DNA from 2 places in the Virgibacillus sediminis genome. Region 2 is predicted to be linked to the other one. Evidence: predicted binding sites of a transcription regulator. Region 2 holds the regulator's gene; the other holds the start of a gene.

Region 1 (4,217 bases), on a different contig from region 2:
TATGATAACAGACACAATCCAATCGATCATTATATTAATTGGAACGACGATCATGATACCATTAGGGATTGCTTATATTGGTGGTTGGACAGAATTTATCGATCGTATACCTGCAACGCATGTGGATTTATTTAGTGCCGGTGGATCGCAAACCTTCGCATGGTTTATTGCAGGAGCGCTAACCTTTATAGGTTATCAAACACTAATACAACGAGGGTTATCAGCGGAAAGTGAGGCAGTAGCGAAGAAATCCTTTGTTTATGGAGGGCTTATTGCCCTGATTTGGTATATGATTCCATTTTTGGTAGGGATTGTAGCTATCGTTATTTTTCCAAATATAAGTCCTAGTGATGCATTTATCAGTATGACTGAGCTATTTGGAACATTTGGAAGTCTTATTTTTGCAATCATTATTGTCGCTTCCTGTATTTCGACACTTAGCTCGTCAACACTAACAACCGCATCCAATATTTCTTATGATATTTACCAACAATTTATTAACCCCAATGCATCCGAAAAACAACTTGTAATGGTTACACGGATTTCGGTTATTGGTGTAGCGATTGTTGGGACATTAATTGGTCGCTCTTTACCATATATTCTCGAGTTACTATTAACGGGTGGAAAGATTATGGCTGGTTCTCTCGCCCCAGTACTGCTTGCTCTCGTATTTTGGAAAGCTGCTCGAAAGGCTTACTACTCTACTATTCTATCGATGCTTCTTGGAGCAGCGGGGGTAATAATAGGTGTTATTATTGGAAGTCAAGCTGCCTCAGGAAGTGAGGGAGGAGTAGTGTTCGTTTGGGCATTAGATCCTATTTTATTAGGTCTTCCTATTACATTAATCACTTTAATTGTCGGAACATTGATTGAAAACAGAATAAATGAAAAAAAGGAAGGCAACTCAAAAGATATGAAAATGATTAAATAACCTAGGAATAATGAATTCCAGTTAGATGTTTTTGCTAGTTTAATATGAAGGAGATGCTAAGGATGAATAAAGTGGAGAAAAAACAAGAAACTTCTCAAAGTATGGGGGTAGGTTTTTTATACTTATCCCAAGAAGATTGTATTAAGGCTGGTGGCCTTGACATGAATGGAACGCTTCAAGCAATTCAAAAGTCCTTTGAGCTACATGGAAAGCAGGACGTGATTCAACCACCTAAGCCGGTTATTCGCTGGGGTGGCCCTGAAACTGAAGAAACAAGAGGAAGAATCATGACAATGCCATCTTACCTTGGAGGAGAATTAGATGTAGCAGGTATGAAGTGGATTCCTAGTATGCCGCAGAATCCGAAGAAACTAGGTCAGCCACGCGCATCAGCCATCATCATTTTAACGGATCCGCACAATGGATTTCCTTTAGCTATTATGGATGGTACGATTGTGAGTGCCATGCGAACGGGAGCATCCACTGGAGTTGCTGCAAAATATTTAGCTAATCCTGATTCAAGTCGAGTTGGTATTATTGGTGCAGGGGTACAAAGTAGAACCCAATTAATGGCTGTTGTAGGTGTTTTTGGAAAACAAATCGAAGAAATTAAAGTATTCGATTTAGATCAAGATAAAACCGAAAAATTTGCAAAAGAAATGACGAAGGAGTTGGGAGTAAAATTAGTTCGTAGTACAAGTGCAGAAGAAGCTTTTCATAACTCAGATGTTGTTATTACTGCAACCATGTCAACCTATCCCTATGTAAAAGGGGAATGGTTAAAAGAGGGTGCTTTTCATTCAGAAATTTCTTTCTGGGATACCGATCCAGAAGAAGTGGCTTACTATGATAAAGTAGTAGTGGATGATTTCGAACATGTAAAAAGTCATGGTGTTGATGTAAGTTACAGAGCTGTACGAGATGGTTTTATTTCTGACTCAGCAGTATTTAATTTAGGAGACATTATGACAGGGAAGAAAATAGGAAGAGAAAATGCCGAACAAAAAATCCTATTTAACCCAATTGGGATGTCTATTCATGATGTTTCTGAAGCATATCGAGTTTACCAAAACGCGAAGAAAATGGGAATTGGAAAAGACCTGCCGTTGTGGGAAGCACCGCACTGGTCTTAATGAAATAATACTAAAGAACGGATGGGCCTTTTTGAGGCCTATCCTTTTTTTGTACGTTATTTTTCATGGCTGGTATTTCTAATGGATCATTAAAAATCATTCATTTTGATTGTTTTGTGGATGATAAATGTAAAAGGGTGGTGCAGAAGCAACTAGAGGTACTACACTTGAGGCCTTTTTTAATTTATAGTAACGGGAGAAATAAACATAACCCCGATAGTAAAGTATCTTAAAAGCGTTGAAAGAGATACACCTTGTTAATTATTAACTTTGCACCATAATAACCTTAGTGATAACATAAGAACAAACGTTCCTATTTAACTTAGAAAGGTGGAAGTATAATGGGCAAAGTAAACGATCGTGGAACCAAGAAATGGACTTCCCTAATGATGCCGGAGCACATTCAGTTGTTAAATCAGATGTGGGAAGAGAAGGAATACAAAGAGAAACCCATTTTAGACGAGCAGAAGATGCAGGACATCAATGCTCAGCTGCAACTCGCAATACATAACAACTTGACGGTTAACATTAAATATTATGCTAGGCATGACTATGAAACGGTTCAAGGTAAACTGCTGAAGATTGATTTGTTGAATAAACAGATCCAGTTAAATGATGAGGATGGAACCGTAATTCCTCTTGATTGTGTCCTAGATATAATTATTGACTAGCCCCTCAATTGAGGGGTGATTTTTGGATATAATTGGTATTAGCAGCAGGAATTCGTTTATTCCTGTCGAATATATCTACGTAGTACTATTTGCTTATAGAATAATTAAGGAGAATGGGCACATGCAAACTGAATACATGAAAGAAGCATATGGGTTGTTCTTTGAAATAGAAACTGGGCTGAGTCAATACATTGAACAGACGATGGAGAAAGCCTATGGGGTCGGCTGGCTAATTCAAGCTCCTGCCACCATGAAATACAAACCCTACTCTAAACACTTCGAATCCTTCTATTACCACGAACTTATCTCTATGCTGCGAGCTTACCCTTGTTTTCCTAAACTTCCTAAAGACGTTTATCTTCAATTGGTAAGAACCGTTCCCATTCGAAATAAAATTGCTCATTGTAAGAGCATTAGTGATGAAGAGATGGCGCGATTACAGGTTACTCACAAGTTAGCCATGGAATGTATAACCTTTACGGAAGAAATAACTAGTTATGTATAGCTGGTTAGAATTGATGCTAGCATCTTACTATAAGCGCAATATTATTCTGGCTTTGAATTAAAGTAGTTTATAAAGAGGGAACGAGATAGACCGTTTAATAGACAACACAATTATACTAGTGATATTCCTCAAAGGCATTGATAATCATTTATTCCTCTGCAATGTTAATTAATATAATATAATGTGGAAGGAAGGGGGTGAATGAATTTGATTAAAGGAAGCATTAAAGAAATTTTAAATCAAACTGCAAAACAAGAGGGGTTAGACGAGGAGTATAACAAGAATAGCTATTCCAAATGGAGAGGACTAGTCAATAAATGGCTTAAAGACAGTAAAACTTATAATAGGTTTAAAACATTTCTTTTTTCTACTCAGTTACTTATTAGCGGGGCTTCCGTTCTTGTTGCAATTTTAGTAAGAGATATAGAAACAACATATGTAGCCATTTCTGTTTGGGTAATTTATGCTGTTTTAAATATATTTATAAACTTTGTGTATCGGTTTTATCCTGATGATTATGAGAATTTAGCAAAAGATGTTAGGGAAATTAAGTTAATTGCTTTGTCGGAGCGCTTAGCAGCTAAACTAGCCCTATTTGAAAGACTTAATGAACATGATGTAATTGATAATAGAGAGGTTATAGATCAAATATCATATAGAGTCAAAGATTATTCTGAGATGGATCAGGAAATTAAATCTATTATCGAACAATGTGTAAATTTGAAGGCGCGCTTTACTTCTTCACGAGACACAAATGTAATTCTACCAATTGAGGACTATGATCTTTCTTACAAAGAAAAAGTTAGCCTCGACCACATTACGAAAGAAATCAGCGAAACTGCCCAGGTCTTATTTGGGGGGAAAGGTTATTCTGCTAAACTATATTTAAGAGTTATTAAAACTTATAACAAAGAGCAGGTTGAAATGCTAGTTCCATTCTCACGTTTTCCTACAAAAGAAAACTTTGGATCAAGCTG
Region 2 (4,217 bases):
GACAATTGCATAAGTATAGTGGTCCACTACATTAATATCTTCTTTATTGAATTTTGCACTTAAATGAGCTTCTGCCATAGCCATTCCTACGGACATAGCTATCCCCTGCCCAAGAGGTCCTGTTGTTGCTTCCACCCCATCTGTATGATGTACTTCAGGGTGACCTGGTGTTTTTGAATCCCACTGGCGGAATCCTTTCAGGTCTTCCATGGTTACATTATAGCCGGAAAGGTGCAAGAGGCTGTATAGGAGCATGGATCCATGTCCTGCGGATAATACAAAACGGTCTCTATTAAACCATTTGGAATTTTTAGGATTGTGGTTCATAAAATCCGTCCACAATGTGTATGCCATCGGAGCGGCACCCATTGGCAAACCTGGATGTCCGGAGTTTGCGTTTTCAATTGCGTCAATGGATAAGGTACGAATGGTATTGATTGATTGCTGTTCAATTCTGTCTGCCATTTAAAATCTCCTTTTCTCTTTCTGTCTGATTTGTTTGTCACATATACATTCTATAATGAAACTTTTCACATAACAAGTGAAAGTTCATTATTGATAATGAACAGTTTTAATGTTTTTTGTTTCTTTCCTGCAGGTCCCTTACTTTTTGAGGGGTTACATCGTTCCCTTCCGGATCCATCACTGTCATAGACTTAAATTGGTTTTTGAATGAATTCCGGACGTTTTTCAGGTATTCCTCCCGAAGCTTTTTCTGTTCCTTTTTTTCTTCTTCCGTTAAACCCTCTTTTTTGGATTTTCTGGAAAGCTCATTGATACGCCCTAATTTTTCCTCAGATAACATGTTTAAACCTCCTTGAGGCCCCTGCAGAACATAAAAAAAGCAGGGACATCCCGTCCTTGCTCTTCATATTATCGTTCCATATGTTCATAATCAAGTATTTTGATACTCCTGGTACCTGCGGTGGACAGTTGCTTTGGATACCGGATATCCCAGATTATTCAATGTCTTTGCAATTTCCTCAAAGGTCATTTTATTCCGCCTCAATCTTACTACTTCCTCGATGGGAAATGGGACTCTTTCCCTGCCGGGAGCCTTTCCTTGATTTGATAGATTATCCGCCGGGTTATACCCCTCTTTAACGGCCTTTTTCATGCCTCTCCTAATTTTCGCATTATGAATTTTCCGTTGGTACTCTTCCACTATTCCTACTATTTGAAGAACCATGGAGTCGGATTCGGACAGTTCCAGTTTCCCGTCATGGATGGCAGTATACACCGGTACTTCTAATTTTTGCAGCTGATGAAACAAGGCAATCTTTGTATTACCGCGCCCAAGCCTCGTCTCATCCTGTATCAACAGACAGTCAGCACTTCCTTCTCCAAAATAATCAAGCATCTCGAATATGCCCTCACGATCTATATCGTATCCGCTTCTTTGATCCTCTATGGAGGCAATCACTTCAAACCCGAATCTTACCGCCAGTTCATTGAGTTCCTGCCGCTGTCTCTCCAGTGATGTTTCTTGTTCACTTTTATTGGTACTAACTCTGCAATAGATGATAGCTCTCATGTGTCATAACCCCTTCTGTCGATCTCAGCTGGTTATCATAGCAAAATACAAAAACCCCAGCATCAAAATAAAAGCACCTATATAAAATACATCGGTCATTGTTATTTTACCAAACATACAGCATTCCCCCCACAAAATTTAAGAACCTTTGTTCGCATTTAAGTACATTCATATTAATACCGAACGTATGGTCCTGTCAACCGTTTTTTCGAACTAACGTTTGCATTACCTGGTACCAAATGGTAAACTATCACTAGTAAATTCTATGTGCGAGGTGTTTGATAGATGACTAAGCTTTCAAAAAGGCAGCAAATGATCCTTGATTATATAAAAGAACAAGTCAGTGAAAAAGGTTATCCCCCATCTGTTCGTGAGATTGCAGAAGCAGTGGGGCTTGCTTCTAGTTCGACGGTGCACGGCCACCTCTCCAGGTTGGAAAGCAAAGGCTTCATCAGGAGGGACCCGACAAAGCCGCGTGCGATAGAAGTAATGAATATGGAAGAAGACAACAATATCCCTAGAGAAGAAGTTACGTACGCGCCAGTAATTGGTAAGGTAACTGCCGGATTGCCGATAACTGCGGTAGAAAATATAGAAGAGTACATCCCCCTCCCCAATTCTAGCGCAGGAGCGGATGACAACCTTTTTATCCTTGTTATTGACGGGGAAAGTATGATAGAGGCGGGCATTCTTGATGGAGACAAGGTCATCGTTAAACAGCAAAACACTGCTCAAAACAGTGATATAGTAGTAGCAATGACAGAAGAAAACGAAGCTACAGTAAAACGCTTCTTCAAAGAGAAGGATCATATCCGTCTCCAGCCTGAAAATGCTACGATGGACCCTCTTATTTATGAAAATGTAACAATTCTTGGAAAAGTGATCGGTCTATATAGAAATATCCATTAAACTGGATAAAAGCTGCCATTGGCGGCTTTTATTTTTCAAAATTTTCAAGTCTCCATACATCGCAGCATGGCTTTATCCTCTTTTCTTAGATATTCAATCGACACAGTAATAGTCACAAATGATGAATATGTCCGCTTACGCTTATTTTTATACTGGTGTTCTCCGTCTGCAGCTTCAAAAGATATAAAAAAATGATCTTGGACGAATAGTATCTCTCTATTCGGATAAGATAATAAGGACATACAGGCGATACAAGATACAAGGGTTAAGATCTATCTTGAAAATAGACAATTTTTTCTTGTCATTTGCAATTCCATATCGTTGGTCTATAGCCAAGCGGTAAGGCATCGGGTTTTGATCCCGTGATTCGCTGGTTCGAATCCAGCTAGACCAGCCATTTTACTTTAAACATGATTTCAATATACAAGTATGACTGATAAGGAGGAGAACGAGATATATGGATAAGCAGCGGGCAAAGGAAATAAGGCAATCCGAAAACCTCATTAATGTAACGTTCCGTGGAAATCCGATATACATACAAAACATTGATGAGCAAAACGAAACAGCCAATGTCTATATGTTGGAGAATCCACAGGAGACCCACCGCGTATCGCTCGGAGAATTGCAGGAACAATAAGAAATACAGGGAAAGTAAGAACACCGCCGGTTATACAGCCGGACGGTGTTTTTGTTTTCTGCAATGAGTGGACTAGTTGATATACACATTAAACGACACCAAGAATACACTGGGTACAAATCCAACTTTACTAAAACAAGGATGTGGACGAAATGATTCAATTGCAAGGAATGGATGCTCCAGCAAGTGATACTTGGACCTCAGATGCTATTGAACGTACAATCTACAGACAAATGCAAGGCCATCCTATCATTTATTCTTATCAAACCATGAATGGATTGCGCTTTGAACTCCAATTGCGAAAAAACATTATAGAGAGTGCAAAAGCCATGAACAACAGTGACGCACAGTTTGAAACCTTTAGGAACTCCCGCTGCAATCCGGAATATTGGCACCGGACGAGTGTCGGCGGGTTTAGATTACGGCAGGATGTCAGACCTTCGGATGCAATTGAAGATATTTACAGAAACGGCTCTCTTTATGGATTTGAATGTGCAACAGCTATATTGATCATTTACTACCGTGCTGTTTTAGCTGCTATCGGGGAGAGATTATTTAATCAGCTGTTTCAGAACCTCTACTTATACAGCTGGCATTTCGACTCTGATCTTGGCATTCAGCGAATTAATACAAATTTTACGCTTCCCGGTGATGTGGTCTATTTTAATAATCCAGATTTTCATCCAGAAACGGATTGGTGGAGGGGAGAAAATGCCGTAGTGTTGGAGGACGGAACATTTTTCGGCCATGGAATAGGAATTAAGTCCGGAGAACAGATTATCCAATCCCTCAATCAACATAGAAGGCCCGGAAGCACTCGCTCAGCCTATATGATGCCGTTTGTTACCAGGCCATCCTTTAAGCATCTATCGCAATTTTCTATGCCGTCACGAGAATTTGTTGCTTATAAGCCACAATATAAAGTGGTACACCATAACCAAGCATCCATTTCGTTTAACGGCTATCTAATCTATTTGAATAATATGTATTATTAATAGGAAAAATGCACCCTGTCTGTTGCAAGGGGCAAGGTGCATTTTCCGCTCTTGATAGAGTTAAGGGTATTCATGAACAGGCTTTTCTACCATATTCATCCATCCAAATTGGCGCAGTTTTAATTCGAATAATGTAAGTGGA

Evidence for each region. The regulator LexA, encoded in region 2, represses DNA repair genes until DNA is damaged. The targets are predictions, from matches to a motif close to CGAACATATGTTCG.
Region 1: ACFODW_RS07215 (YolD-like family protein) is a predicted target of LexA. The motif match lies at 2,365-2,378, and genes of this name have one in related genera.

The regions. Positions count from the first base shown of each region.
Region 1 covers NZ_JBHRRZ010000013.1:48,964-53,180, forward strand. The annotation lists gene ACFODW_RS07205 (sodium:solute symporter family protein) at 1-931, shown strand, start outside; gene ACFODW_RS07210 (ornithine cyclodeaminase family protein) at 994-2,064, shown strand; gene ACFODW_RS07215 (YolD-like family protein) at 2,406-2,735, shown strand; gene ACFODW_RS07220 (Swt1 family HEPN domain-containing protein) at 2,857-3,240, shown strand; gene ACFODW_RS07225 (hypothetical protein) at 3,442-4,217, shown strand, end outside.
Region 2 covers NZ_JBHRRZ010000001.1:144,502-148,718, reverse strand. The annotation lists gene tkt (transketolase) at 1-465, opposite strand, end outside; gene ACFODW_RS00735 (DUF896 domain-containing protein) at 572-805, opposite strand; gene ACFODW_RS00730 (YneB family resolvase-like protein) at 896-1,534, opposite strand; gene lexA (transcriptional repressor LexA) at 1,820-2,443, shown strand; tRNA gene ACFODW_RS00720 (tRNA-Gln) at 2,766-2,840, shown strand; gene ACFODW_RS00715 (H-type small acid-soluble spore protein) at 2,901-3,080, shown strand; gene ACFODW_RS00710 (protein-glutamine gamma-glutamyltransferase) at 3,233-4,075, shown strand; gene ACFODW_RS00705 (tetratricopeptide repeat protein) at 4,136-4,217, opposite strand, start outside.